Regions from separate parts of the Bradyrhizobium sp. CFUWI genome, predicted to be linked through region 3. Evidence: predicted binding sites of a transcription regulator. Region 3 holds the regulator's gene; each other region holds the start of a gene.
What was found. Region 3 encodes PhoB, which activates phosphate uptake and scavenging genes when phosphate is short. Its sites were predicted from a motif close to TGTCATNNANCTGTCAT; they were not measured.
Positions count from the first base shown of each region.

Region 1: the regulator PhoB is predicted to act here: its motif matches at 6,995-7,011, upstream of phnF (phosphonate metabolism transcriptional regulator PhnF).
Region 2: the regulator PhoB is predicted to act here: its motif matches at 5,956-5,972, upstream of AC066S_RS33460 (UDP-2,3-diacylglucosamine diphosphatase).

Region 1 is NZ_JBWJZE010000003.1:395,968-405,636, reverse strand. It holds gene AC066S_RS09205 (DUF1045 domain-containing protein) at 1-426, opposite strand, end outside; gene AC066S_RS09200 (alpha-D-ribose 1-methylphosphonate 5-triphosphate diphosphatase) at 445-1,638, opposite strand; gene AC066S_RS09195 (transferase hexapeptide repeat family protein) at 1,635-2,303, opposite strand; gene phnC (phosphonate ABC transporter ATP-binding protein) at 2,477-3,286, shown strand; gene phnD (phosphonate ABC transporter substrate-binding protein) at 3,361-4,296, shown strand; gene phnE (phosphonate ABC transporter, permease protein PhnE) at 4,370-5,254, shown strand; gene phnE (phosphonate ABC transporter, permease protein PhnE) at 5,251-6,096, shown strand; gene phnF (phosphonate metabolism transcriptional regulator PhnF) at 6,232-6,960, opposite strand; gene phnG (phosphonate C-P lyase system protein PhnG) at 7,081-7,545, shown strand; gene phnH (phosphonate C-P lyase system protein PhnH) at 7,550-8,158, shown strand; gene AC066S_RS09155 (carbon-phosphorus lyase complex subunit) at 8,162-9,265, shown strand; gene AC066S_RS09150 (alpha-D-ribose 1-methylphosphonate 5-phosphate C-P-lyase PhnJ) at 9,262-9,669, shown strand, end outside.
Region 2 is NZ_JBWJZE010000024.1:70,551-80,219, forward strand. It holds gene AC066S_RS33425 (xanthine dehydrogenase family protein molybdopterin-binding subunit) at 1-741, shown strand, start outside; gene AC066S_RS33430 (c-type cytochrome) at 896-1,342, shown strand; gene AC066S_RS33435 (cystathionine gamma-synthase family protein) at 1,631-2,914, shown strand; gene AC066S_RS33440 (CHRD domain-containing protein) at 2,987-3,403, opposite strand; gene AC066S_RS33445 (c-type cytochrome) at 3,559-4,494, shown strand; gene AC066S_RS33450 (Lrp/AsnC ligand binding domain-containing protein) at 4,491-4,736, opposite strand; gene thiD (bifunctional hydroxymethylpyrimidine kinase/phosphomethylpyrimidine kinase) at 4,903-5,703, shown strand; gene AC066S_RS33460 (UDP-2,3-diacylglucosamine diphosphatase) at 5,996-6,808, shown strand; gene AC066S_RS33465 (glycosyltransferase family 4 protein) at 6,822-7,880, shown strand; gene AC066S_RS33470 (threonine/serine dehydratase family protein) at 7,943-8,926, shown strand; gene AC066S_RS33475 (caspase family protein) at 9,315-9,669, opposite strand, start outside.
Region 3 is NZ_JBWJZE010000005.1:446,090-455,758, reverse strand. It holds gene AC066S_RS14655 (Hsp33 family molecular chaperone) at 1-96, opposite strand, end outside; gene argF (ornithine carbamoyltransferase) at 377-1,312, opposite strand; gene AC066S_RS14645 (aspartate aminotransferase family protein) at 1,312-2,520, opposite strand; gene AC066S_RS14640 (GcrA family cell cycle regulator) at 2,979-3,488, shown strand; gene phoB (phosphate regulon transcriptional regulator PhoB) at 3,725-4,438, opposite strand; gene phoU (phosphate signaling complex protein PhoU) at 4,453-5,169, opposite strand; gene pstB (phosphate ABC transporter ATP-binding protein PstB) at 5,181-6,002, opposite strand; gene pstA (phosphate ABC transporter permease PstA) at 5,999-6,844, opposite strand; gene pstC (phosphate ABC transporter permease subunit PstC) at 6,849-7,838, opposite strand; gene pstS (phosphate ABC transporter substrate-binding protein PstS) at 8,008-9,021, opposite strand; gene AC066S_RS14605 (ATP-binding protein) at 9,166-9,669, opposite strand, start outside.

The DNA of each region.
Region 1 (9,669 bases), on a different contig from region 3:
ATCTTCCGCGGTCAGGGCGGGGCGAAACAGATCGAAATCGCGAACGCAATCGGCGGCGAGATCTTGAAGCGTATCGACCGGCTCGGCTGGAATGACGGCGATGAAACCGCTGATGGCATCGACGACAGGCCGGATCACGGAACGCGGCCGCGTCTTGCCGGCGAAGGTCGCGCAGGCTTCCATCAGCCCGGCTTCGGTCCTGCCCGATGCCAGCGCCATCGGCGCCTTCAGCGTGGCATGAAAGCCGTATTTGCGGGGATCGGCGCTAAGGTCGCGCCAATCAGGCGCGACTTCCAACGCCTCGCGCGGAAACGGCAGTTCGTTGCCGGTATAGGCATCGTAGCCGAGCAGCTCGGCGCCGAAGCGGGAGAGGGGGCTGTCGCTGCCGGCGGCAAAATAGATCGCGTAGCGGGGAAGATCTGTCATCGCCCGAGCATAGCCGGTTTAGGCCGCGACGACAGCTTCGCGCGGCATCGCCGCCGCACTCAGCAGCCGCGTCGCATCGGTAAGATGGACGAGCTTGCCGCCTGATATCACCGCGATCAGCCGCGGCCGCAGCGGCGCAGTATCGTCGACCAGCAGAATGTCGGCGCGGCGGCCTTGCGCAAGCACGCCGCGATCGGTGAGGCCGGTCGCGCGCGCAGGGCCGGCGGAGACCAGATTCCAGGCTTCCGTCAGCGGCAGCACGCCATCGGCGGCGAGCCGGAACGCGGCGAGCAGCTGCGCGGGATAATAATAATCCGAGGCCAGCACCGAGCAGAGTCCCTTGGCGATCATGTCCGAGGCCTTGGTCCAGCCGGTGTGGCTGCCGCCGCGCACGACGTTCGGCGCGCCATAGACGATGGCATCGCCGTGGCTTGCCGCCGCCCGGGCCGTCTCCTCGTTGATCGGAAACTCCGCGATGTCAGCGCCGAGTTCGCGAAATTCCCGGCGCATCGCCGGCGTCGCGTCGTCATGCGAGAGCATCCGCACCTCGGCCGCGCGGGCCGCGGCGGCCAGACGCGCAACGGAAGCCGGCACCTCGTCGGCACGCGACGTCACGCGTTCGACCAGGCGGTCGAATTCCTCGCCCGACAGTCCAGTGCGCTCCACCATGCGGTTGCGCTTGCGCGGCTTGGCCATGTCGGCGACCGTGCCGTCCATGTGGTCGTTGAAGGCGAACAGGTCGACGCGGCCTTCCATGAGCCATTGCGCGATCTCGGCTTCGGCCTCGAGATTGTAAGTCTCGTGCCGCAGATGGAAGCGGGTGTCGGCGGCGAATTGCGGACGCTGCCGTTCGATCGCCTCCATCAGGCCGCGCGCATTGTCGGCGCTGCGCAAGCCCGGCTCCCAGGAGCAGGTGGTGGCGTGGAACACCGTGGTGATGCCGTTGCTGATGACCTGGCGGTCGCTGTCGGCGAGCGCGACGTCGATCGGGAAGTCGACACCGGCACGCGGCATCATCTGCCGCTCGAACGCATCGCCATGAAGATCGACAATGCCGGGCAGCACCAGCAGGTCGCGGGCATCGATCGCCAGCCGCGCCCGGCCGCGCGAAGCGTCCATCGCAGTGATGTCCTGCCCGGACACCGCCAATGACGTTTCGACGAGTTCGGCGCCGATCAGGGTCCGGCCGCCTTCAAGGAAGATGTCTGTCACGCGACCGCGCTTCGTTCACTGGGAGGATTGGCGAGAGATCTCGCTCGTGCTTCATATACCGCAAGAAAATCTTCAATCCCGAGCTTGCGGAAATCGGGCAGGGCCTCGCGCAACTTGTCGTGATCCCAGTCCCACCAGGCCAGCCGCGCAAGCCGCCCGGCAATCTCCTCGGAGAACCGTCGCCGCACGATTCGGGCCGGATTGCCGGCGACGATGGTGTAGGCCGGCACGTCCCTGGTGACGATGGCGCCGGCCGCGATCACCGCGCCGGTGCCGATGTTGCGGCCCGGCAGCACGATCGCGCCGTGGCCGATCCAGACGTCGTGGCCGATATGGACGTGATGCTGGCGCCGCCAGTCGAAGAACTCGGTATCGTCGCTCTCGCCTTCGAAGTAAGCGCTGGAGCGATAGGTGAAATGCGCCTGCGTCGCGCGGTGCATCGGATGATTGCCGGGGTTGATGCGCGTCATCGCCGCGATCGAGCAGAATTTTCCGATCGTACTGTAGGTGATCTGCGAATCGTTCACGACATAGGAGTAATCGCCCATCGCCACTTCATGCAGGATGGTGCGCGCGCCGACCTCGGTATAGGCGCCGAGCCTGACCTCATGCAGCTTGGCCGATGGATCGATGGTCGGCTGAACTGAAAGAGCTTTGGCGGCCATGTCGAGTCCGAAGTCTGGGGGCGGGCGTATCTCTTCGAGCGGCTTGATGACGATGTCATGACATCATGATGACAGGGGATGAGCTGTGCAGGATCGCCGCACCGCAATGTCCCTGTCACACAAGTGTTAAGCGCCGGCGTTAGCGATTGGCTCCAGTTAATCTGGAGCCCTGCATGCTGGTGGTGGAAGGTCTGACGTGTCGCTTCGGCGCGAAAGCCGCGGTGGACGGTGCCTCGTTTCAAATTTCCCCCGGCGGCTTCGTCGGTGTGATCGGACGGTCCGGCGCCGGCAAATCGACCTTGCTGCGGAGCATCAACCGCCTGGTGACCCCGACCGAGGGACGCATCCTGTTCGACGGGATCGACGTCACTGCGCTGCGCGGCAAGGAGCTGCGGCAATGGCGGGCGCGCTCGGCGATGATCTTCCAGCAGTTCAACCTGGTCGGCCGGCTCGATGTCCTCACCAACGTCCTGATGGGACGGCTTGCGACGATGCCGGCCTGGCGCTCGCTGTCGCAAGTGTGGCCGGAGCAGGACAAGGCGCTGGCGATGTCGGCGCTCGAACAGTTCGACATCGCTTCGCTCGCCGCGCAGCGCGCCGACCAGCTCTCCGGCGGTCAGCAGCAGCGCGTCGCGATCGCGCGCGCATTGGTGCAGCAGCCCGACATCATCCTCGCCGACGAGCCGATCGCTTCGCTGGACCCGCGCAACACCAAGATCGTGATGGATGCGCTTTTGCGCATCAACAAGCATTTCGGCATCACGGTGCTCTGCAACCTGCATTCGCTCGATCTCGCCCGCAGCTATTGCGATCGCCTGATCGGCATGGCGCAGGGCCGCGTGGTGTTCGACGGCGCGCCGGCCGCGCTGACCGATCACGTCGCACGCGAGCTCTACGATCTCGAAGCCGCCGATGTCATGGGCGCCATGCCTGCGCCGGTGCCTGCGGGCGTCCCCGCGCTCGGAACGGCCGCGGCCGCCTGAGCGAAATCTGTTTCGTTGCAAGTCTTCGTTGCAAGTCTTTGCGTCAACCGACCCCAACCGATGAAGAGGGTATCATGATTACTCGCAGACTGGTCCTTGCCGGCGCCGCCGCGCTCGCGTTCACGACTTCAGCCCTGGCCGCCGACTGGAAAGCGAAATATCCCGAGCTGACCTTCGCGGTCGTGCCGGCCGAGAACGCCTCCGGCGTCACCGAGCGCTGGGCGCCGTTCATGAGCTATCTCTCCAAGGAGCTGGGCGTGAAGGTGACGCTGCGCATCGCCAATGACTACGCCGCCGTGATCGAAGGCCAGCGCGCCGGCAACATCCACATTGCCAGCTACGGCTCGGCTGCGTTCGCCCGCGCCCGCCTGACCGGCGTCAAGTCCGAGGCCTTCGCCAACGACGTCAACGCCGACGGCTCGACCGGCTATTATTCTGTGTTCTTCGTCAAGGCGAGCAGCCCCTACAAGACCCTCGATCAGCTCAAGGGCAAGAACCTTGGCCTGGTCGATCCGAACTCGACCTCCGGCAACAACGTGCCGCGCTTCGAGCTCGACAAGATGGGCATCCACGATGCCGACACCTATTTCAGCAAGGTCGTCTTCACCGGCAGCCACGAGAACGCGATGCTGGCGTTGTCGCAAGGAACGGTCGACGTCGCCGCCAACCAGTGGACCAGCGACGACGATTCCACGCTGGCGCAGATGCTGACCAAGGGCATGCTGAAGAATGCCGACGGCTCGGCGATGAAGAAGGACGACTTCCGCATCATCCACAAATCGTCGCCGATCATCAACGGCCCTTATGCTTTCAACTCCGACCTGCCGGAAGACGCCAAGGCCGCAATTGTGAAAGCTTTCTTCGACGCGCCGGCCAAGGACAAGGCCGCGTTCGATCGCCTCTCCGACGGCCAGAAGAAGGGCTTTCATCCCGCCACCACCAAGGATTGGGATGGCACGATCGAGCTGATCAAGTTCGTCGACGCCCTGCGTAAGAAGAAGGCGTCCTGAGTATCAGGACAATGCCACTGGAGCCGGGTCGAACGACCCGGCTCTTTCTTTGACGGGACCTGATCTCGAGCCCATGACAACAGCGGTTTCGATCCTTCCCGAGCAGCAGCTCGCCGTGCTCAACGCCGCCTATCGCCAGGCGGTGGCCCGCAGGCGGCTCCGCCTCCTGTTCGGAGCCGCGGTCTTCGCCGCGGCGCTGGTTCTCGCCGCGATCGGCGCCGAAGTGAATCTGCGCACGCTGTTCACCTATTTCGGCAATTTCGTCAGCTATTTCGATCGCATATTCACGCTCGACAGCGGCCAGCGGGTCTGGACCGATGTCGGCGAGTGGATGTGGGGCTGGCGCAAATGGCTGAAGATGCTGGGCGAGACCCTGCTGATCAGCTACGTCGGCACGCTGATCGGCGCGACCTTGGCATTCTGCCTCAATTTCTTCGCGGCCGAGAACACCTCGCCCGCGCCCTGGCTGCGCTTCACGGTGCGGCGCCTGCTCGAATTCGCCCGCACCGTCCCCGGCATCGTGTTCGCGCTGGTCTTCGTCATCGCCTTCGGGCTCGGGCCGATGGCCGGCGTGCTCGCGATCGCGATCCATTCCACCGGCGCGCTCGGCAAGCTGTTCTCGGAGATCGTTGAGAACGCCGACATGAAGCCGGTCGAGGGCATCCGCTCGACCGGCGCGAGCTGGCTGTCCTGCATGCGCTTCGCCGTCGTGCCGCAGGTGACGGCGGGCTATGCCAGCTACGCGCTGCTGCGCTTCGAGATCAATGTGCGCGAAGCCTCGGTGATGGGATTCGTCGGCGCCGGCGGCATCGGCCAGGAGCTCGTCGTCGCCATTCGCAAATTCTACTATTCGGACGTCAGCGCCATCCTGCTCACCATCATAATCACCGTCTTCATCATCGACATCACCACGGGCTGGCTGCGCGGCCGCCTGTTCGGCAAGGAGGCGCGGACGTGACGCCGCACGAGGTCGATCCGCGAGAGCTTCGCGCGCGCTACCCCGACGTGTTCGACCGGCCGGCCTCAGCGCGGCTCGCGATGCCGGCGATGATCGTCGCGGCGTTCGCGATCCTGATTTATGGCCTCGTCGATCTCGACTTCTCGCCATCGCGGTTCTTCGCCGGCCTCAGCCAGCTCGGCTGGATCACATTGATGATGATCCCGCCCGATCCCGGCTCCTCGCTGCCGGTCTATCTCAAGGCGCTCGGCGAGACGCTGTCGATCGCGCTGCTGGGCACGACCCTCGCCGCACTGTTCGCGCTTCCGGTCAGCCTGCTAGCCGCGCGCAACGTGGTGCCGTCGAGCATCCTGCGCTTTCCGGTGCGACGCGTGCTGGATTCGATCCGCGGCGTCGACACCCTGATCTGGGCGCTGGTCTGGATCAACGTGGTCGGGCTCGGCCCGTTCGCCGGCGTGCTCGCCATCGCGGTGTCGGATTTCGGCGCCTTCGGCAAGCTGTTCTCGGAAGCGATCGAAGGCGCTGACCAGAAGCAGGTCGAGGGCATCCGCGCCTCCGGCGGCAGCGCGCTGCACGAGATCCGCTTCGGCCTGTTGCCGCAGGTGCTGCCCGTCATCGCCGGCCAGGTGCTCTATTTCATCGAATCCAACACGCGTTCGGCCACCATCATCGGCATCGTCGGCGCCGGCGGCATCGGCCTCCAGCTCGCCGAGCAGATCCGCGTGCTGGAATGGCAGAGAGTGTCGTTCCTGATCCTGATGATCCTGGTCGCGGTCGCCGCGATCGATTTCATCTCGGGCAAGCTGCGCTTTGCGATCATTGGCAAGCGAGCTGTCGCCTGACCGTCGGTGCCGTAGCGCCGTAGGGTGGGCAAAGGCGCGTCATCGCCGTGCCCACGAACTTTCTCCGACATGATCAAAGTCGTGGGCACGCTGCGCTTTGCCCACCCTACGAGTCCCGTTTCTCGGAGAGGGCCCCTACGACTCCACCAGAAACTCCACCCGCTCCGCCGCGAAGCGCGAGTGCTTGGTCATCAGCGGCTGGCCCTGGAGATCGTGGTCGGTGGCGTCCACCACCAGGATCGGGCGTCCCAGCGCGAGATCCAGCCGTGCCGCGTCGGTTGCGTCCACGATGCCGGCGGTGATCCGGGTCGCGCCGCGGCGATAGTCGCGCACGCCGTAATGCGCGAGCAGCTTCGTCATCGAGCGCGTCGCCGCGAACACGGCGCCCGCATCCGGAAACAGCTCGGCCGACAGCCAGGTGGTGGAGACGCAGATCGGGGTGCGGTCGGCAAGGCGGATCGCCTCGATCCGCACCAGGGGCGCGCCAGCTTTCAAGCCCAGCTCGCGCGCCAGCTCGCGGGTCGCGACATCCTCGGAAGCCTCGATCAACTGGCCGCGCGGCTCGCGGCCGCCGGCCCCGACGATCTCCGAGAAACGCGTGCGCGAGCGCAGGGGGTAGGCGAGCTTCTGCGCTTCGACATAGGTGCCGCTGCCGCGCTCGGCGCGCACCAGGCCGCGCTCGGCGAGAGCTGCCAGCGCGCGCCGCACGGTGTGGCGGTTGACGCGATAGGTCTCGGCGATCTCCATTTCGCCCGGCAATTTGTCGCCAGCCGCGAAGCGGCCGTCGGCGATGCCGCGCTCGATGCCGTCGGCAACGAGGCGCCACAGCGCGACGCCGGACGATGCAGTGTCTTGCATGCTCATATCGCCGGTCAGCCTAGCCCAGAAATCACGGCTTTGTCACGAAACAGTCATGGCGCTCCCGTATGAAGTTGTCTATTATCATAGACAACTTCGGCGCGGCAAGTTCTGTCAAAAGGTTCGGTGAATCGGGTGACCCAGCACGACAACCAGCAAGCCCAGCGCAAGGCCGCCATGGCCGTGCTGGCGCACGCGGAGGCGGGCGAGATCGCCGCCCGCCTCCGCGACTTCGCTCTTCCGGAGCATCAGGATCTGCGCGCGCCGGAGAACGGCCTCGTCATGCTGCGCGGCCGGGTCGGCGGCGACGGTGCGCCGTTCAATCTCGGCGAGGCCACGGTGTCGCGCGCGGCCGTGCGGCTTGCGAGCGGCGAGGTCGGGTTCGGCTATACGCTCGGGCGGAACAGTGAGAAGGCGCGGCTGATCGCGCTGTGCGATGCGCTGGTGCAGTCCCGTGATTTCGGCGGCGCGGTGGAGCGGGATGTAATCGCGCCGTTGCGCGAGCAGCTTATGATTCGCCGCCAGCAGGCCGCGGCCGAGACCGCCGCGACTAAGGTTGATTTCTACACCATGGTGCGCGGTGAGGGGTGAGATCATGACCACGATTGCGGAATTGCCGCCGGGGTTCGCCGACAAGGTGCTGTCGGCGCAATCGACCTTTCGCTCGGTGATGGACGCGATGGCGCGGCCGGGCTCGGTCCGGCCCATCGTGCCGGGCGCGGGGGCGCCCGGTCCGATGATGCGCGGCACCGCCGCGATCGCGCTGACGCTGTTCGACCACGACACGCCGCTCTGGCTCGATGCGCGGATGGCGGCGAGCCCGGACGTGGTCAAATGGCTGAAATTCCACACCGGCGCGCCGGTGGTGCAGGATAGCTCGATCGCGAGCTTTGCGCTGATTGGCGACGGCGCCGCGCTTCCGCCGCTCGAACGCTTCGCGCTCGGCACCAGCGAATATCCGGATCGCTCCACCACTATCATCCTCCAGGTGGAGAGCCTCGACGCGGGTCGCAGCTTCGAGCTGCGCGGGCCCGGCATCGACGGTGCCGCGACGCTCCAGGCGTCGATCAAGCCGTTCGACCTGTTCGAGCGCCTGCGGTTCAACGAGCCGCTGTTTCCGCGCGGCATCGATGTCGTGCTGGTCGCCGATGACGCCGTGGTCGCGATCCCCCGCACCACGCGTGTCGTGAGCAAGGGAAGCTGAAGCATGTATGTCGCAGTCAAGGGCGGCGAACGCGCCATCGAGAACGCCCATCGCCTGCTCGCCCACAAGCGGCGCGGCGACCACGGCGTTCCGGAGGTCACGCTCGACCAGATCTCGGAACAGCTCGGCCTCGCCGTGGACCGCGTCATGAGCGAAGGCTCGCTGTACGATCGCGAGCTCGCGGCGCTTGCGATCAAGCAGGCGCGCGGCGATCTGATCGAGGCGATCTTCCTGGTCCGCGCCTTCCGCGCCACGCTGCCGCGTTTCGGCGCCAGCGAGCCGGTCGACACCGGCGCCATGCGGGTGCAGCGGCGGGTGTCCTCGACCTTCAAGGACATTCCCGGTGGCCAAATTCTCGGGCCGACCTTCGACTATACCCACCGCCTGCTCGATCCCTCGCTCGCGCAAGGCTTTGCGCCGGAGGCGCCGGCCACGGCCGATGCCTCCACGGCGCCGACGCCGCGCGTGACGGACATTCTCGGCCGCGACGGCTTGATCGAATCCTCGCCCCAGGCCGAGGACGGCGCCAGCGTCGGCGATCTCACCCGCGAGCCGCTGAATTTTCCGGCGAACCGCGACCTGCGGCTGCAGAATCTGGCGCGCGGCGACGAAGGGTTTCTGTTGGCGATGGGCTATTCCACCCAGCGCGGCTATGGCCGCAACCATCCGTTCGCCGGCGAGATCCGCTTCGGCGAGGTCGAGGTGGAGTTCTTCGCGGAGGACGCCGGCTTCGCCGTGCCGCTGGGCGCGATCGAGCTCACCGAATGCCAGATGGTCAACCAGTTCAAGGGCTCCGCGACCGAAGCGCCGTGCTTCACCCGCGGCTATGGCCTCGCCTTCGGCCAGAGCGAGCGCAAGACCATGTCGATGGCCCTGGTCGATCGCGCACTGCGCGCCCGCGAGCTCGGTGAGGAGGTGCGTGCCCCGGCGCAGGACGAGGAGTTCGTGATGTCGCATTCGGACAACGTCCAGGCGACGGGCTTCGTCGAGCACCTCAAGCTGCCGCATTATGTCGACTTCCAGTCCGAGCTCGGCCTGCTGCGCAAGCTGCGTCGGGAGTTCGCGGATGCCCAAGCGCCCGAAGCCATGAAGGAGGCCGCGGAATGAACGCGCCGGCCTACAATTTCGCCTATCTCGACGAGCAGACCAAGCGGATGATCCGCCGCGCCATCCTCAAGGCGATCGCGATTCCCGGCTACCAGGTGCCGTTCGCCAGCCGCGAAATGCCGATGCCCTATGGCTGGGGCACCGGCGGCGTGCAGGTCACCGCCGCGATCCTCGGTCCTGCCGACGTGCTGAAGGTGATCGACCAGGGTTCCGACGACACCACCAACGCGATCTCGATCCGCAAATTCTTCGCCAAGACCGCGGGCGTCGCCACCACGACCGCGACGGAGGAGGCGACCGTGATCCAGACCCGTCACCGCATCCCGGAGGCGGCGCTGAGCGAGAACCAGGTGCTGGTCTATCAGGTGCCGATTCCGGAGCCGCTGCGCTTCCTCGAGCCGCGC
Region 2 (9,669 bases), on a different contig from region 3:
GCCACCGGCCTTGGCACCGGCGGCTCGGCCTCGATCCCCTCGGGCGGCGTCAGCGTCGAGCGCGCCACGCGCGAGCTCGGGCAGAAGCTCAAGGAGATCGCGGCACAAGCGCTGGAGGCCGGCGCCGGCGACCTCGAGATCTCCGAGGGCGTGGTGCGCATCGCCGGCACCGACCGTTCGATCTCGTTCGCCGACCTCGCGAAGCGGCCCGGCGTCGATCCGTCGAAGCTGAACGGCAGCGCGACCTTCGCCAGCGCCGACGGCACCTATCCCAACGGCACTCATGTCGCGGAAGTCGAGATCGATCCGGCCACCGGCATCATCAAGATCGTCAACTACGTGATCGTCGACGATTTCGGCAAGACGCTCAATCCGCTGCTGCTGGCGGGACAGGTGCATGGCGGCGCGATGCAGGGCATCGGCCAGGCGCTGATGGAGCAGGTGGTCTATGGCGCCACCGACGGCCAGCTTATCACCGCGACCTACATGGACTACGCGCTGCCGCGGGCGGCGGACGGGCCGGCCTTCGTGTTCGAGACCCACAACGTCCCCTGCAAGACCAATCCGATGGGCGTGAAGGGGGCGGGCGAGGCCGGCGCGATCGGCTCCTGTCCGGCCGTCGTCAACGCCATCGTCGACGCGCTCTGGCGCGAATACAAGATCGACCACATCGACATGCCGGCAACGCCGGAGCGGGTGTGGATCGCCATCAACGAGCATCACCGCCGCCACAGCCTGTAAGTCCAAGCAAACGCGGAACGCGTTTTACGGGCTCAGCCACATGGTCCGGAGTGCGACGATTTATCGTCGCACTCCGGATGGAATGAAATCAGCCAATCGGTGTTGGCCATTCAGGGGTCGGCACGATCCTGCATCAGGGAAAGGGATTTTGCGAATGAAGCGAGTGTTGATTGTCGGGGGCACGCTGCTGCTCGGGATGGGGGCCGTCTGGGCGCAACAGGATTCCGTCAAGGAAGCTCAGACCCTCATGAAGGGCAACGGCAAGAACGCCGGCGCGATGTCGGCCATGGTGAAGGGCGAGAAGCCTTACGAACAGGCTACCGTGGACAGCGCGCTGGCGCAGTTCGAAGATACCGCCAAGAAGCTGCCGAACCTGTTTCCGGCCAGCGCCAAAGGCGTGAAGCTCGACGGTGACTACTCGGCCTCGCCGAAGGTCTGGGAGGACAAGGCCGGTTTCGACGCGAAGATCGCAAGCTTCGCCAAGGTCGTTGGCGAGGCCAAGGGCAAGATCAAGGACCTGGATTCGCTCAAGGCGACGATGCCTGCCATCGGCAAGGAATGCGGCGGCTGCCACGAAACCTACCGCGTCAAGAACAGCTGAGGCGGATACTTTCGTAGCCCGGATGAGCGAAGGGATATCCGGGAAGCCTGTGCGAGTTGATGAAACTATCCCGGATGTCGCTTTGCTCATCCGGGCTACGGAAAGGGCGGTTGCGAAAGCAGCCGCCCTTTTTCCGTTTATAAGGTCTGACGGATCGCCGTCCGAGCGATTATGTTCGCACCAGCGGCCGCGGCGTTGATGCGAGTCGACGCATCTCATTCCGGATCGCCTCATGACGTGAGGAATTCCAGCGCGCGGCGAGGATCCCAATGAAAAGCGAGACAGGCCATGGTCAAACCGTTTCCGTCGAAGACGCACATCGGCAACCACATGCTGCATCCCGAAACGCTGATGCTGACCTATGGCTATGACCCGCAGCTGTCGGAAGGCGCCATCAAGCCGCCGGTGTTCCTGACCTCCACCTTCGTGTTCAAGACGGCCGATGACGGGCAGGACTTCTTCGATTACGTCGCCGGCCGGCGCGAGCCGCCGGAAGGCATGGGCGCGGGCCTAGTCTATTCGCGCTTCAATCATCCAAACAGCGAGATCGTCGAGGACAGGCTCTCGATCTACGAACGCACCGAGAGCTGCGCGCTGTTCTCGTCCGGCATGGCGGCGATCGCCACCACGATCCTGGCCTTCGTCCGCCCCGGCGACGTGATTCTGCACTCGCAACCGCTCTACGGCGGGACCGAAACGCTGCTGACCAACACGCTGGCGCGCCTGTCGATCGGCGCCGTCGGGTTCGCCGACGGGATCGACGAAGCGGCCGTCAGGCAGGCCTCGGAAGAGGCCATGGCCAAGGGCCGCGTTTCGATGATCCTGATCGAAACCCCGGCCAACCCGACCAACGGCCTGGTCGATGTCGCCATGATCCGGCGTGTTGCCGACGCGATCGGAAAGGCGCAGGGACACACACCGGTGATTGCCTGCGACAACACGCTGCTCGGCCCGGTGTTTCAGCGGCCGATCGAGCACGGCGCGGACCTGTCGCTGTATTCGTTGACGAAATATGTCGGCGGTCATTCCGACCTGATCGCGGGTGCTGCGCTCGGCTCGAAGGCGATCATGAAAGGCATCAAGGCGCTGCGCGGCGCCATCGGGACTCAGCTCGATCCGCATTCCTGCTGGATGATCAACCGCTCGCTCGAGACGCTGAGCCTGCGCATGGAGAAGGCCAACAGCAACGCGCGCCTCGTGGCGGATTATCTGCGCGATCACCCCAAGGTGGCCAAGGTCCACTATCTCGGTCATCACGAGGAGGCTTCGCCGGCGGGCCGCGTGTTCGCGCGGCAGTGCCACGGGGCGGGATCGACCTTCTCGTTCGACATCGTCGGCGGCAAGGACGCGGCGGTCAAGTTTCTCAACGCGCTGCAGATCCTCAAGCTGGCGGTGAGTCTCGGCGGCACCGAGTCGCTTGCAAGCCTGCCCGCAACCATGACGCATTCCGGCGTTCCCGCCGACATCCGCCAGAAGATCGGCGTGCTGGATTCCACGATCCGGTTGTCGATCGGCATCGAGAACCCGTCCGACCTGATCGCGGACCTCGCGCAGGCGCTGAACGCGGCCTGAGCGCGCTCAAAATCGAAAAGGCCGGGCGCGCCCCCTCCTGCGCCCGGCCTTCGCCACGAAGCAGCGTGCGGCTTACTTCGTCACTTGACCGCGGATCTCGCCGCCGGGATTGGCCGCGGTGTGGATGTTGATGTAGTACTTGCCGGCGAGCAGATCGGCGGCCTGCGCGTCGGTCAGGGTCGCTTCGCCCTTGACCGGGCTCGAGGCCGCGTTCGGGATCGCGACAGCGACGCCTGCGTTCTTGCCGGCCTCGGCAGGCCCGTGGAAATGCGCCGCGGTGGCGGGCCCGGAGAGGCCGGAATAGGTGACGGTCCAGGACAGTTTCTTGCTGGCGGCATCGTAGTCCAGATCGGCGGTTCCGGTGGCGCTGGTGGTGATTGCCGGCACCTCGGACTTGCCGTCGAGGGTTGCTTTGAGCTTTTCGGCGCTGGCCGGGCCTGCAAAGGTCACGGCACCAAGCGCCAGGGCGGCAATGACGGTCTTGTTCATGACATTCTCCCTGCTGAACCCGTTCGGGCTGGCAAACTTCCAACAGCCGGCGTTTCAGTTTATTCCCGTGTCCGGCCGGAGCGGGCTAAATTCTTCGTGGCTGGAGCCGCGACGACATCGGGCATAAGTTCGCCGCGACGATTGAATGGATCTGCATGTTGCAACGAACAATTCTTATCGGGCTGCTCGCGGCGCTCGTCGCCGCGGGCACCTATTGGTGGCTCAGCGCGCCGAAAGCGGCTGCAGCCAACGCGCCGGCCCATGTGGCCAACCTCGCCAATGGCGAGGTGATGTTCAACGCCGGCGGCTGCGCCTCCTGCCATGCCGTTCCCAATCAGCCCGATCGTCTCAGGCTCGGTGGCGGCGTCGCGATCAAGTCGCCGTTCGGGACGTTCTACGCGCCGAACATCTCCCCGGATCCGAACGACGGCATCGGCAAATGGACGGACGCCGACTTCGTCAACGCGGTGATGTACGGGGTGTCGCCCGGCGGGCAGCATTATTTTCCCGCCTTCCCCTATACGTCCTATCGGCACGCCAGGCGCGAGGACGTGCTCGATCTCTTTGCTTACTTGAAGACGCTGCCGCCCATGACCGGCAAGGTGCGCGACCACGACATGCATTTTCCTTTCGACATCCGGCGCAATATCGGCATCTGGAAGTTCCTGTTTCTGGACGACAAGCCCTTCGTCGCCGACAGCAGCAAGTCACCGCAATTCAACCGCGGCGCCTATCTGGTCAACAGCTTTGGCCATTGCGCCGAATGCCACAGCCCGCGCAACGCGCTGGGCGGCATCATCTCGAGCCAGCGCTTTGCCGGCGGGCCCAATCCCGAAGGCGAGGGCTGGGTGCCCAACATCACCCAGAAGCGCCTCGGCGAGTGGAGCGTGAAGGATATCGCCTATTTCCTCAAGAACGGCGAATTACCCGATGGCGACAGCGTCGGCGGCGCGATGACGCGCGTGATCAAGAACACCTCGCAATTGCCCGACGAGGATATTGCGGCGATGGCGGAGTACCTCAAATCGCTGCCGCCGGTGGACGGTCCGCCGCGGCCCAAGCGCAAGGAAACCGGGAAGGAGGCCGGTTAGCTGCCGCCAAACGCCTTGAACGTGATGATGGTGAGGGTGTCCTGGATGCCCGGCAGCACCTGCACCTTCTCGTTGACGAAATGGCCGATGTCGGTGTCCTTGTCGACGTAGAATTTCACCAGCAGGTCGTACTGGCCGGCCGTGGAGTAGATCTCGGAGGCGATCTCGGCCTCGGCGAGCGCATTGGCCACCGTGTAGGACTGGCCGAGCTTGCATTTGATCTGGACAAAAAAAGGAACCATTGCGGGCACTCCGAAAGCGTATTCTTCCGGCTAATAGGCCAAACCCGGCACGATTTAGCAAGCGGACTTGCGAGCCGCCAGCTGCCGATCCGAGGCCTTGCCGGTGTTCGACGGTCGCGCTAGGACAGGCCATGGCGGTGTCCGTATCCAGCAAATGTGTCCGGCGATGACGACCCCGGTCGCACTCACCATCGCCGGCTCCGATTCGAGCGGCGGCGCCGGCATCCAGGCCGACCTGAAGACGTTTGCGGCGCTCGGCGTCTATGGCGCGTCCGTCATCACGGCCTTGACCGCACAGAACACGCGGGGCGTCACCGGCATCCACGCCGTGCCGGCGGCGTTCGTCACCGAGCAGATTGATGCGGTGTTCTCCGATCTCGACATCGGCGCGGTGAAGATCGGCATGGTGGCCCAGGTCGCCAGCATCGACGCGATCGCAGCCGCACTGTCGCGCTGGTCGCCGGGGCACGTCGTGCTCGATCCCGTGATGGTGGCGACGTCAGGGGATCGGCTGCTCGCAGCGGAGGCCGTCAATGCGCTGCGCACAAGACTGATACCGCTGGCGTCGGTGATCACGCCCAATCTGCCGGAGGCCGCCGCTCTGCTCGACGAGCCGGTCGCGGCGAGCGAGGCGGAGATCGAAGGCCAGGGGCGGCGCCTGCTGGCGCTCGGCTGCCGTGCCGTCCTGATCAAGGGCGGGCACGGCACGGGTGCCGAGAGCATCGACTATCTCGTCGCTGCCGACAACACGCTCGCGCTCACCGCGCCGCGCGTGGCGACCCGCAACACCCATGGCACCGGCTGCTCGCTATCCTCGGCGGTCGCGGCCGGGCTCGCCAAGGGCGAGGATCTGGCAAGCGCCGTGCGCAACGCCAAGACCTGGATCAGCGCGGCGATCGCCGCCGCCGACCGCTTCAGCGTCGGACACGGCCACGGCCCGATCCATCATTTTCACAGGTTCTACTGAGGCCGCCGCGCGCGGGAGCGCCGCCGCGGCGCACTTTGGGGGCACGCTAGCCCCACATCGTCATGGCCGGGCCTGTCCCGGCCATCCACGCCTTGCCACGCAGCACGAAGAACGTGGATGCCCGGGACAAGCCCGGGCATGACGATCACCTTCTGCGGCGCCGTGTCGCCTGATTGTCGCATGCGACTGATATTCGCAGGGAGGGCGAGGCTAGGCGTGATTCGTATCTGAAGGTGCCTCAAAGGTTCGATCGGTCATCCCCCTGTCACGGGACATTGTTACAGGCTGACGCATGGGAAGTTACGATGTGAGTGACGAGAGCCCCGAGCGGCGCTTTCGCACGTTGTTCATCTCCGACGTTCATCTCGGAGCCCGCGGTTCTCAAGCCGATCTTCTGCTGGACTTCCTGCGCTACCATGATGCCGACACGATCTATCTCGTCGGCGACATCGTCGACGGCTGGGCGCTCAAATCGAGCTGGCATTGGCCGCAATCCCACAACGACCTCGTCCAGAAGCTTTTGCGCAAGGCGCGCAAGGGTGCCAAGGTCATCTACATCCCCGGCAATCACGACGAGTTCCTGCGCAACTATTACGGCACGCATTTCGGCGGCATCGACGTGGTCGAGAACACCGTCCACACCAGCGCCGACGGCAAGCGCTATCTCGTCATCCACGGCGACATCTTCGATCTCGTGGTGCAGAACGCGCGCTGGCTCGCCCATCTCGGCGACAAGGCCTACGACTTCGCGATTCAGATGAATCGCTTGGTCAACTTCTTCCGCCGCTTGTTCAAGGTGCCCTATTGGTCGCTGTCGCAATGGGCCAAGCAGAAGGTCAAGAACGCGGTCAATTATATCGGCGCGTTCGAGCAGGCGCTCGCCGCCGAGGCGCGGCGCTACGACGCCGACGGCGTGATCTGCGGCCACATCCACTACGCCGTGATCCGCGACGAGGGCGACATTCGCTACATGAATTGCGGCGACTGGGTCGAGAGCTGCACCGCGCTCGTCGAGCATGACGACGGTCATTTCGAGATCATCACCTGGGCGGATCATTTGCAGAAGCCGGCCGCCGTCCCGCAGGTTGCAGCCAGAGCTGCATAACAAAGGCCGCCCGATGCGCATCCTGGTCGCGACCGACGCCTGGCACCCGCAAGTCAACGGTGTGGTTCGGACGCTGACCAAGCTCGCCGACGCGGCCGAGGGGCTTGACGTCGAAGGTTCCGGCGTTGCGTTCACGTTCCTGACGCCGCAATCGTTCCGCACCTTCGCGATGCCGAGCTATCGCGACGTGCGGCTGGCGATGCCGCGCCCGGCGCGGATTGCCAGGCTGATCGAGGAGGCGCGCCCGGACAGCATCCACATCGCGACCGAAGGGCCGATCGGCCTGATGGTCCGCCGCTATTGCCGCCAGCGCCGGCTGCCGTTCACGACCAGCTTCCACACCCGCTTTCCCGAATATGTCCGCGCCCGCGTGCCGGTGCCGGGCTCGCTGATCTGGCGGGCGCTGCGCCGCTTCCATGCCCCCAGCCGTGCCGTAATGGCAGCAACGCCTGCGCTCGCCGGTGAGCTGACCGAGCGCGGTTTCGACAATGTCATGCTGTGGCCGCGCGGCGTCGATACAAATGTGTTCCATCCGCGGGCCATCGACCTCTGCCTGCCGGCACCGGTGTTCCTGTCGGTCGGCCGCGTCGCGGTGGAGAAGAATCTCCAAGCCTTCCTCGACCTCGATCTGCCGGGCACGAAGGTGATCGTGGGCGACGGCCCGGCGCGCGCCGCGCTCGAAGAGGCCTATCCCGATGCGATCTTCCTCGGCGAGAAGCAGGGTGAGGCGCTGGCGGAAATCTATGCGGCGGCCGATGTGTTCGTATTCCCGAGCAAGACCGACACGTTCGGCCTGGTTCTGCTGGAGGCGCTGGCGAGCGGGCTGCCGGTCGCGGCCTTTCCGGTGAAGGGCCCCCGCGACGTGATCGGCAATGCCCCGGTCGGCGCCCTCGATCACGATCTGCGCAGCGCCTGCTTCGCGGCGCTCGACATCTCCCGGCAGGACTGTGTCGAATTCGCCGGCAACTACACCTGGGAAGCCTCGGCGAGGGCTTTTGTCGACAATATCCAGGCGGTGGGGGCTGTGCTGCCGGGCGGGGACGGCACGGAACAGCCGCGCTTCGTCGCCTAAAGGGAAGATTCCTCGCGCGGAGGTGTCTTGCCCGCGGCTCGATGGCCGCGATAAGGTCTGATATGACCGAACAGCTTCTCCCGATCGGCCCCGCCGATATCGATGCCGCAGCGCGCGTGATCGCGCCCTACGCCATCCGCACCCCGCTGTTGTCCTTTCCGGTGCTCAACGAGCGGGTTGGCGCGAAAGTCTTCCTGAAGCCGGAGATGCTTCAGCGCACCGGCTCCTTCAAGTTCCGTGGCGCCTTCAACAAGGTGTTCTCGATCCCGCAGGACAAGCGCGCCGGCGGCGTCGTCGCGTTCTCCTCCGGCAATCACGCCCAGGGCGTGGCAGCGGCGGCAAAGATCCTCGACATGCAGGCGACCATCGTGATGCCTGCGGATGCGCCGCTGTCCAAGCGCGAGCGCACCAAATCCTACGGCGCCGAAGTCGTGCTCTATGATCGCGACAAGGACGACCGCGAGGCGATCTCGCGCGGCATCGCCGAGAAGCGCGGCGCGACGCTGGTCAGGCCTTACGACGATCCGTTCGTGATCGCAGGGCAGGGCACCGCCGGCCGCGAGATCGCGGAGGACATGGCAACGCTTGGTCTGTCCCCCGACATCGTGGTGGCACCGGCGTCGGGCGGCGGCCTGATCGCGGGCGTCGCGACGGCGGTGAAGGCACGCTATCCGCTCGCCGAGATCGTGGTGGCCGAGCCCGAGGCGTTCGACGATCATGGCATTTCGCTGAGCGCGGGCCATCGCGAGCCGCATCCGCCGGCCGGCCGCACCATCTGCGATGCGCTGATGGCCCTGATCCCCGGCGAGATGACCTTTGCGATCAACAGCAAGCTGCTCGCGCGCGGCGTCACGGCGTCGGACAAGGAAGTCGGCGCCGCAGTCGCCTTCGCCTATCGCGAGCTCAAGCTCGTGGTGGAGCCGGGCGGCGCCGTCGGTCTCGCCGCGCTGCTGGCGGGACGTCTCGACGTCGCCGGGAAGAACGTCGTCATCGTGCTCTCCGGCGGCAACGTCGATGCGGATCTGTTCGCCGAGCTGGTGGCCTAGCCGTCCTTCCGGGGCGCGCGAAGCGTGAGCCCGGAATCCACGCTCCCGATCGTGGTTATGGATTCCGGGCCTGCGCCTTTCGGCGCAGCAATCCAGTGCCGTAGGATGGGCAAAGGCGCAAAGCGCCGGGCGCACCACCTTTCAGTGATTCCAAAGAGAGACGACGTGGGCACGCTTCGCTTTGCCCACCCTACGAGACCTCCCCTCGTCATTGCGCGCGAAAGTGCTTCCCGGAATGACGACGTTCAATGGCTGAGATGACGAAGGGGTAGAGCGTCACCGCTCTGCCCCTTCGTCTTGTCTTGGGGATTGTCCCGTTGTGGAGAGACCCTCTCCCCAACCCTTCCCCGCCAGCGGGGGAGGGAGCGCACCTTCTTCGTTCGTGCGATCAGTGCATGAAGCCGCCGCGGCGATTGCCGCCATTGTTCGTGCTCGGCGCCTGGTTCATCGACTGCCGGAAGTTGTTGTTGCTGTTGACCATGCGGCTCGGCATCGTGTTGAGCTGCGGACGGTTGGTCTGCACGTTGTTCTGCACCTGCACCTTGTTCACCGGGTTGTTGTTGAGCTTCACGATGCCGGTGTTGCCGTTGTTGACGCGGATCGGCTGGTTCTGGGTCTGAACATTGACCGGCTTGGTCTCGACATTCGAGCCGGCCTTGCCGACGTTCACCGGCATGCTGACGATCTTGCCCGGCTTGCCATTGGCGTTGCCGCCGTTCGGCGCATTGTTGGTCGCAGGCAGC
Region 3 (9,669 bases):
CTCGTAGGGCAGCACGGCGTCATCGATCGGAACTGCGGATGGCGCGCGAACCGGGCCTTCGGACCCGGTCTTCATGTCAGGAGATTGGAAAACCATGGCGCTCTATCTGGGGTCGGAGGTGGGAAATGGAAGGGGCGCGGAGGTGGCATGTTCCGGGTGCGGGTTGAGCGGTGGCAAGCCGCCTCAAATTCGATGTCGTCCGGGGGCGCGCGAAGCGCGAGCCCGGGATCCATAACCACAGGCTGCGATTTGGCGAAGACTGTTGGCGTCGCCCAGCCTGCCACAAGAACGATTCCGCGGTATGGGTCCCTGCGTTCGCAATGCGTTCGCAGGGACGACACTTGCGTATGAGGCGGCAGCCGGACCGCCAGCGCGGTTATTTCACCGCGTCGAAGCACCAGGCCAAGATGCCCTTTTGCGCGTGCAGGCGGTTCTCGGCCTCGTCGAACACGACCGATTGCGGGCCGTCGATCACCTCGTCGGTGACCTCCTCGCCGCGATGGGCAGGCAGGCAATGCATGAACAGCGCATCGGGCTTGGCAAGTGACATCAGCTTGCCGTTGACCTGGTAGGGCTTGAGCACGTTGTGGCGATGCTCGCCTTCCTTGTCGCCCATCGACACCCAGGTGTCGGTGACGACGCAATCGGCGCCGCGCACGGCGGCTTCCGGATCGGTGCCGAGCACGATCGGCGCGCCCGTCGCCTTGACCCAGTCGCGCATCGCCTTTTTCGGCGCGAGCTCCGGAGGTGTTGCGACGTTGAGCTGGAACTTGAAGCGCTCGGCGGCGTGCGCCCAGGACGCCAGAACGTTGTTGTCGTCGCCGGTCCAGGCCACCGTCTTGCCCTCGATCGGGCCGCGATGCTCCTCGTAGGTCATGAGGTCGGCCATCACCTGGCAGGGATGCGAGCGCCGCGTCAGGCCGTTGATCACGGGCACGGTGGCGTTGGCCGCAAGCTCCAGCAACGCATCGTGATTGAGGATGCGGATCATGATGGCGTCGACATAGCGCGACAGCACGCGCGCGGTGTCGGCGATGGTCTCGCCGCGGCCGAGCTGCATCTCGGCGCCGGTGAGCATGATCGCCTCGCCGCCGAGCTGGCGCATGCCGACGTCGAACGACACCCGGGTCCGCGTCGAGGGACGCTCGAAAATCATCGCCAGCGTCTTGCCTTCGAGCGGCCGCACCGGCTGCTGCGCCTTCTGCTTCGCCTTCATGGCGCTTGATGCGGCGAGCATGCGCTTGAGCTCCGACAAGGGCAGCTCGTTGATGTCGAGGAAGTGCTTCGGCGTCTTGGTGGGAGACTTGCTCATCAGCTTGCCGCCCGCTTGCTCTGGCCGGCCGCCAATGCGGTGCAGGCACGCTCCAGCCGCCCGACGCTGTCCTCGATCTCGGCCTCGGTGACGATCAAAGGCGGCAGGAAGCGCACGACGTTGTCGCCGGCCCCGACGGTCAGGAGCTTTTCGTCGCGCAAGGCGGCCACCAGATCGCCCGAGGGCACGACGGCCTTGATGCCGATCAGGAGGCCCTCGCCGCGCACCTCGTTGACGATGTCGGGGTGACGGTCGATCACGGAGGCGAGCTTCTGCTTGAGCAGCAGCGACATCTTCTGCACGTGGTCGAAGAAGCCGGGCTTGAGCATGACGTCGAGCACGGCGTTGGCCGCGGAAATCGCCAGCGGATTGCCGCCGAAGGTCGAGCCGTGCGAGCCGGGGCCCATGCCGGCCGCCGCATCCGCGCTCGCCAGCACGGCGCCGATCGGGAAGCCGCCGCCGAGCGCCTTCGCCAGCGACATCACGTCAGGCGTGACGCCGGTGCGCCGATACGCGAACAGATCGCCGGCACGGCCCATGCCGGTCTGCACCTCGTCGAAGGCGAGCAGCAGGCCCTTCTCGTCGCAGAGCTGGCGCAACGCCTTGAGGAAAGCGGGCGGTGCCGAACGCACGCCGCCCTCGCCCTGGATCGGCTCGATCAGGATACCGGCGGTGTCGGGGCCGATCGCCTTCTTGACGGCATCGAGGTCGCCATGCGGCACCTGGTCGAAGCCGTCCATCGGCGGACCGAACCCTTCGAGATATTTTGCAGAGCCTGTCGCAGCGAGCGTCGCCAGCGTGCGGCCGTGGAAGGCGCCTTCGAACGTGATGATGCGGTAGCGTTCCGGATGCCCTTTGGAGAAGTGATGATGGCGCACCAGCTTGATCACGCCCTCCAGCGCCTCGGCGCCGGAATTGCAGAAGAACACGAAGTCGGCAAAACTCTCGTTGCACAGGCGCGCGGCGAGCTTCTCGCCGTCCGGACTCTGGAACAGGTTCGACATGTGCCACAGCTTCGTCGCCTGCTCCTGCAACGCCTTGATCAGATGCGGGTGGCAATGGCCGAGCGCATTGACGGCTACGCCCGAGGTGAAATCGAGATAGCGATCGCCATTGGTCGCGATCAGCCAGCAGCCTTCGCCGCGTTCGAAACCGAGGTTGGCCCTGGCGAAAACGGGGAGCAAATGCGGGGCTGCGCTGTTAGTCATGACGGCCACTTGATGTTGCGGACGGTGTGAGGCGTGCTTTGCGCAACGCACCATTGACCGGCCCGGAAAACGAAACGTGCCGCCTTTTAAGGGCGGCACGCGCGACCATCTTAGGCCTGGTGAAACGGGTGTCAATGCCGCCCGGAAAGCCCCGCGAAACGCTGAATCCGTAGTCTTGCGGTGCCGATTTTGCGGGTTTTTCACCACGGAACATGTGGACGCGAGTCGGCGGACTCTTGCGCGGGAGTCACGCCATATTGTAGCGTTTGGACTGTCAGATACGACATCTCGTGCAGCAGTTCTGATCCCTTAAGTCCTCATGTACCGGCGTAAACGTTCGGGCGTCTTGAGCGCGCCCGGCGAGCCTTAAGGGATTCTGGCGGCACGGGTTTTTGAAGGCTTAGACAATCGTTGCGAGGGCCCCAGGATGGCAGCCGCGCAGCGAGGGAAAGGGTGCAATGACGGTTTTGACCTGGTCCGACGATCGCGTCGAGCAGCTGAAAAAGCTCTGGGAGGCCGGACTTTCGGCCAGCCAGATCGCAGCAGAGCTCGGCAATGTGACCCGCAATGCCGTGATCGGCAAAGTGCACAGGCTCGGCCTGTCCGGCCGCGCCAAGAGCCCTTCGTCGGCCGCGCCCCGGCCGCGCAAGGCGCGTCCCGCCCAGCACATGATGCGGGTGACCCGCCCCATCGCGCGCGGCAACACCGCGCTGGCGCAGGCCTTCGAGGTCGAGATCGAAGCCGAACCCGTCACCTACGACAACGTGGTGCCGATGAGCCAGCGGCTGTCGCTGCTCGAATTGAACGAGGCGACCTGCCACTGGCCGGTCGGCGATCCCTCGAGCCCGGATTTCTTCTTCTGCGGCGGCAAGGCGCTGTCCGGCCTGCCCTATTGCGCCCAGCACTCGCGCGTGGCGTATCAGCCGGCGGCCGATCGCCGCCGCGCACCGGCGAAGCCCACGCGGTGAGCTCGCGGAATTAACTGATCGCCTAGACTGCAGCCGTCACACGATGACGGCTCCAATGACTCGGTGTCATCCCCGCGAACGCGGGGATCCATAACCACAGGGCGCAATTGTTGCGCGAGATGGTGACTCCGAGTCTTCGCCAAACCACGTCCTGTGGTGATGGGTCCCGGATCTGCGCTGACGCTTGTCCGGGACGACACGGAGAGTGCAGCTACAGCCGCTACACCCAACGCCTGCTAACCCGACGCCTGCTCCGCCTTGGCGAAGCGATCGTCCAGTGCGTAGCCGGCGCCGCGGACGGTGCGGATCGGATCCTGCTCGCGGCCGAGATTGAGCAGCTTGCGCAGGCGGCCGATATGGACGTCGACGGTGCGCTCGTCGATGTAGATGTCGCGGCCCCAGACGCTGTCGAGCAGCTGCTCACGCGAGAACACCCGGCCGGGATGCTCCAGGAAGAACTCCAGCAGGCGATATTCGGTCGGGCCGAGATCGATCGGGCGGCCCGAGCGCGCGACGCGGCGCTTGTCACGGTCGAGCTCGATGTCGCCATAGGCGAGCACGGTGGCGAGCCGCTCGGGACTGGCGCGGCGCAAGAGGCCCTTCACGCGCGCCAGCAGCTCCGGCACCGAGAACGGCTTGACGATGTAATCGTCGGCGCCGGTCGCAAGACCCCGCACCCGCTCGCTCTCCTCGCCGCGCGCGGTGAGCATGATGATGGGCAGCTGCTTGGTCTCGGGCCGGGTGCGCAGGCGCCGGCACAGCTCGATGCCGGAGAGGCCCGGCAGCATCCAATCGAGCACGATCAGATCGGGAATGTGCTCCTTGAGGCGGGTGTCGGCGTCGTCGCCGCGCATCACCGTCTCGACGTCATAGCCGTCGCCTTCGAGGTTGTAACGCAGCAGCTCGGTGAGAGCTTCCTCGTCCTCAACCACCATAATGCGTGCGCCCATGGTGTCGTCGCTCCTTAGGTATTCGGGATCGTCGTGGCGAAGTTCGTCATGTCGCCCTTCGGCCGCTTGTCGGTGATCGCCTGGCCCTCGATCATGTAAAACACGGTCTCGGCGATGTTGGTGGCGTGGTCGCCGATGCGCTCGATGTTCTTGGCGCAGAACATCAGATGGATGCAGAACGAGATGTTGCGCGGATCCTCCATCATGTAGGTGAGGAGCTCGCGGAACAACGAGGTGCAGATCGCGTCGACTTCCTCGTCGCCCTTCCACACCGCCATCGCCGCCGGCAGATCGTGCGCGGCATAGGCGTCGAGCACCGACTTGACCTGCTGCTGCACCAGGTCGGTCATGTGCTCCAGGCCGCGGAACAGCTTGAGCGGATGGAAGTCGGTCTCCAGCGCGGCGACGCGCTTGCCCATGTTCTTGGCGAGGTCGCCGATGCGCTCGAGATCGGTCGCAACCCGCATGGCGCCGACGATCTCGCGCAGGTCCACCGCCATCGGCTGGCGGCGGGCGATGGTGAGCACGGCGCGCTCCTCGATGCGCTTCTGCAGCGCGTCGAGATCGGCGTCGATGGCGACGACGCGCTGGCCGAGCGCGACGTCGCGGCGGATCAGCGCATCGACGGAATCGACGATCATGCGCTCGGCGATCCCGCCCATCTCGGCGACCAGGCGGGTGAGCTCCTGGAGGTCGGTGTCGAAGGCCTTTGCGGTATGTTCAGTACCCATATTGCGTCTCCTCAGCCGAACCGGCCGGTGATGTAGTCCTGCGTCCGCCGGTCGGTCGGCGACGTGAAGATCTTGCTGGTGTCGTCGAACTCGATCAGCTCGCCGAGATACATGAAGGCGGTCTTGTCGGAGACGCGCGCCGCCTGCTGCATGTTGTGGGTGACGATCGCGATCGTGTAGTTCTCGGACAATTCCTGGATCAGCTCCTCGACCTTGGCGGTCGAGATCGGGTCGAGCGCCGAGCAGGGCTCGTCGAACAGGATCACCTCGGGCCGCACCGCGACGGTGCGGGCGATGCAGAGGCGCTGCTGCTGGCCGCCGGAGAGCGACAGGCCGGAGGCGTTGAGCTTGTCCTTGACCTCGTTCCACAGCGCGCCGCCGCGCAGCGCCTTCTCGACGCGGTCGTCCATCTCGGACTTCGAGATCTTCTCGTAGAGGCGGATGCCGAAGGCGATGTTCTCGTAGATCGTCATCGGGAACGGGGTCGGCTTCTGGAACACCATGCCGACCCGGGCACGCAGCAGGTTGAGGTCGAGCTTGGGATCGAGGATGTTGGTGTGGTCGAGCAGCAGCTGGCCGGTGGCGCGCTGCCCCGGATAGAGGTCGTACATCCGGTTGAAGATGCGCAGCAGGGTCGACTTGCCGCAGCCGGACGGGCCGATGAAGGCCGTGACGCGGTTGGTGCCGAGCGCCAGATTGATGTTCTTCAGCGCGTGGTGCTCACCGTAGTAGAAATTCAGGTTGCGCGCGGTGACCTTGGCAGGCGCCTCAGGCAGCGGCTGCGAGCCGGGATGAACGCTCGGCGCGCTGACGGAAACAGACATTTCACTCATTTTGCGGTCCTCTCGGCACCAAGGATGCGGGCGCCAATATTCAGGGCAAGCACAGTCAGGGTGATCAGCAGCGCGCCGCTCCAGGCGAGCTGCTTCCAATAGGCGTAGGGGCTCTGCACGAAGTTGTTGATGGTCACCGGCAGGTTGGCCATCGTCTTGTCCAGGCCGAGGCTGAAGAACTGGTTGGACAGCGCGGTGAACAGCAGCGGCGCGGTCTCGCCGGCGACGCGGGCGGTGGCGAGCAGCACGCCGGTGATGAGGCCGGAGCGGGCCGCGCGGTAGGCGATGCGCTTGATCACCAGCGAGCGCGGCAGGCCGAGTGCGCTGGCGGCTTCACGCAGCGGGTTCGGCACCAGCAGCAGCATGTCCTCCGTGGTGCGCACCACGACCGGGATCACGATCACGGCGAGCGCCAGCGCGCCCGCGATCGCCGAGAAGCCCCGCATCGGCACCACCACCGCGCCGTAGATGAACAGGCCGATGATGATGGAAGGCGCCGAGAGCAGGATGTCGTTGATGAAGCGGATCACCGAGGTCAGCTTGTCGTTGCGGCCGTACTCGGCGAGGTAGGTACCGGCGAACAGGCCGAGCGGCGCGCCGATGCCGACGCCGATCGCGGTCATGATGATCGAGCCGACGATGGCATTGCGCAGGCCGCCGTCGGTCGAGCCCGGAGGCGGCGTGTCCGCGGTGAATAGCTCCAGGTTCAGGCCGCTGATGCCGTTGTAGAGCAGCGTGACCAGGATCAGCGCGAGCCAGGTGACGCCGAAGGCGGCGGCGGCGATGCAGAGGCCGCGGATGACGATGTCCCAGCGGCGGCGGCGTGCATAGATCGGGTTCATGGCTTCACTTCCCGGCCTTGGTTTCCAGCCGCATCAGCATCAGCCGCGCGGCCGCGAGCACGAAGAATGTCAGCACGAACAGCAGCAGGCCGAGCAGGATCAGGCCGGACTGATGCAGGCCGTCGCTCTCGGCGAACTCGGACGCGATCGCCGCCGAGATCGTGGTGCCCGGGGCGAAGATCGAGGAGGAGATCCGGAACGAGTTGCCGATGATGAAGGTCACCGCCATGGTCTCGCCGAGCGCGCGGCCCAGCGCCAGCATGACGCCGCCGATGATGCCGACGCGGGTGTAGGGGATCACCACGCTGCGGACGACTTCCCAGGTGGTGCAGCCGACGCCGTAGGCCGCTTCCTTCAGGACCGGCGGCACCGTCTTGAACACGTCGACCGAGATCGAGGTGATGAAGGGCAGCACCATGATGGCGAGGATCAGCGCGGCGTTGAACAGGCTGAGATAGGACGGGGGACCCGCGAAGATCGCGCCCAGCACCGGGACGCCGTCGAAGACCCTGATCATGAAGGGCTGGAAGGTGTTGGCGAGGAACGGGCCAAGCACGAAGAAGCCCCACATGCCGTAGATGATCGATGGGATGCCGGCGAGCAGCTCGACCGCCATGCCGATCGGGCGGCGCAGCCATTGCGGGCAGAGCTCGGTCAGGAAGATGGCGATGCCGAGGCCGACGGGAATGGCGATCAGCATCGCGATGAAGGAGGTGACGAGCGTGCCGTACATCGGTCCGAGCGCGCCGAGCACGGGCGGATCGGCCGACGGCGCCCAGCGCTGCGTCCACAGGAAGGAGAGGCCGTATTCCTTGATCGCCGGGAACGCGCCGACGATCAGCGAGATGATGATGCCGCCGAGAATGAGCAGCACCGAGATCGCGGACAACCGCGTGATCCAGTAGAAGGTAACGTCGCCGAGCTTGAACGCGCTCAAGGCCTTGGCGCGGTCATACGGTCCGGCGTCGTCGATCACATCGCTCTGAACGGCCATTTCTGCCACGCCGATCCCCTGTACTGATTATACTTGTTCTTGCCGGTTTGGTCCCGGGCCCCGGATGCGGCGCGAAGTATCGCGACGCTGATCCGGGGGGCCAGCTCTTTTGGGTCCCGGCTCCGCGCAGCAGCGTTTCACGCTGCAGCGCGTCCGGGACACGAGGGTCTCAGCTCTTGATCTCGGCAGCCCAGGTCTTCTCGATCTGCTGGACGACGCTGTCCGGCATCGGGATGTAGTCGAGCTCCTCGGCCGCCTTGCCGCCGTTCTTGAAGGCCCAGCGGAAGAACTTGATGGCTTCCTGCGAGGCCGCCTTGTCGGTGGCATCCTTATGCATGAGGATGAAGGTCGCCGCCGTGATCGGCCAGGACTTCTCGCCCGGCTGCTCGGTCAGGATGACGTAATAGCCGGGCGCCTTGGCCCAGTCGGCGTTGGAGGCGGCCGCCTGGAAGGCTTCGACGGTCGGCTGCACCGGCTTGCCCGCCTTGTTGACGAGGCCGGCGTAGGTCAGCTTGTTCTGCTTGGCATAGGCGTATTCGACATAGCCGATCGAGTTCTTGGTCTGGCCGATATTGCCCGACACGCCTTCGTTGCCCTTGGCGCCGACGCCGACCGGCCACTCGACCGCGGTGCCCTCGCCGACCTTGCTCTTCCAATCCGCGCTGGCCTTGGAGAGGTAGTTGGTGAAGTTGAAGGTGGTGCCCGAGCCGTCCGAACGGCGGACCACGGTGATCGCGTCCGACGGCAGCTTCAGGTTCGGATTGAGCTTCTTGATCGCGGCGTCGTCCCACTTGGTGATCTTGCCGAGATAGATATTGGCCAGCGTCTGGCCGTCGAACAGCAGTTCGCCCGGCTTCACGCCCTCGAGATTGACGACGGGGACGATGGCGCCCATCACCATCGGCCATTGCACGAGGCCGTCCTTCTCGAGCTGCTCGGCCTTGAGCGGCGCATCGGTGGCGCCGAAGGTCACGGTCTTGGCCTGGATCTGCTTGATGCCGCCGCCGGAGCCGATCGACTGGTAGTTCAGACCGTTGCCGGTTTCCTTTTTGTAGGCGTCAGCCCACTTCGAATAGATCGGGAACGGGAACGTCGCGCCGGCGCCCGTGATGTCGGCGGCAAGCGCCACCGTCGTCGATGCGGCGACCAAGCCGGCAGCGACCATCGTCTTGAGGAAATTCATGCTGGTCTCCATACAGGGGAGCGAAGCGCAATCCGCGCCCGATCGCGCTCCCCGCGCCGCCCGTTTAGGAGCGGTCGGCTGTGCTTTTACGAAGGTTTCGTGACAGTCGGATGACAATGGCAAGCAATTGATATTGCTTGGATTTCAGGTCGCCTCGGAAGTCCTGATTTGGGGAAAACAGGCGGTGAAAGTGGCGCCCTGCTTGGGCACGCTTTCGATCAGGAGCCGGCCGCGATGGCGGTTAAGAATATGTTTCACCAGCGATAATCCGAGGCCGGTGCCGCCCTGCGAGCGACTGTCGCCGACGTCCACGCGGTAGAACCGCTCGGTCAGCCGCGGCAGGTGCTCGGGTGCGATGCCGGGGCCGAAATCGCGGACCATGATCCGGATTTCCTGTGTTCCGTCAGGGGCGGCGGCCGAGGTCAGCGACACGATGACGCGTCCGCCGGAGGCGCCGTATTTGAGGGCGTTCTCGATCAGGTTCTCGAACAGGCGGAGCAGCTCCTCGCGGTCGCCGGCGATCATCACCGGGCTATCCGGCAAATGGATCTCGACCTCGACCTGGCGCTCGCGCGCCAGCGGCTCGAGCCCGTCGGCGACCTGGCGGATGATCGGCAAGAGGTCGACCAGGGTGTCGGGCCGGACATG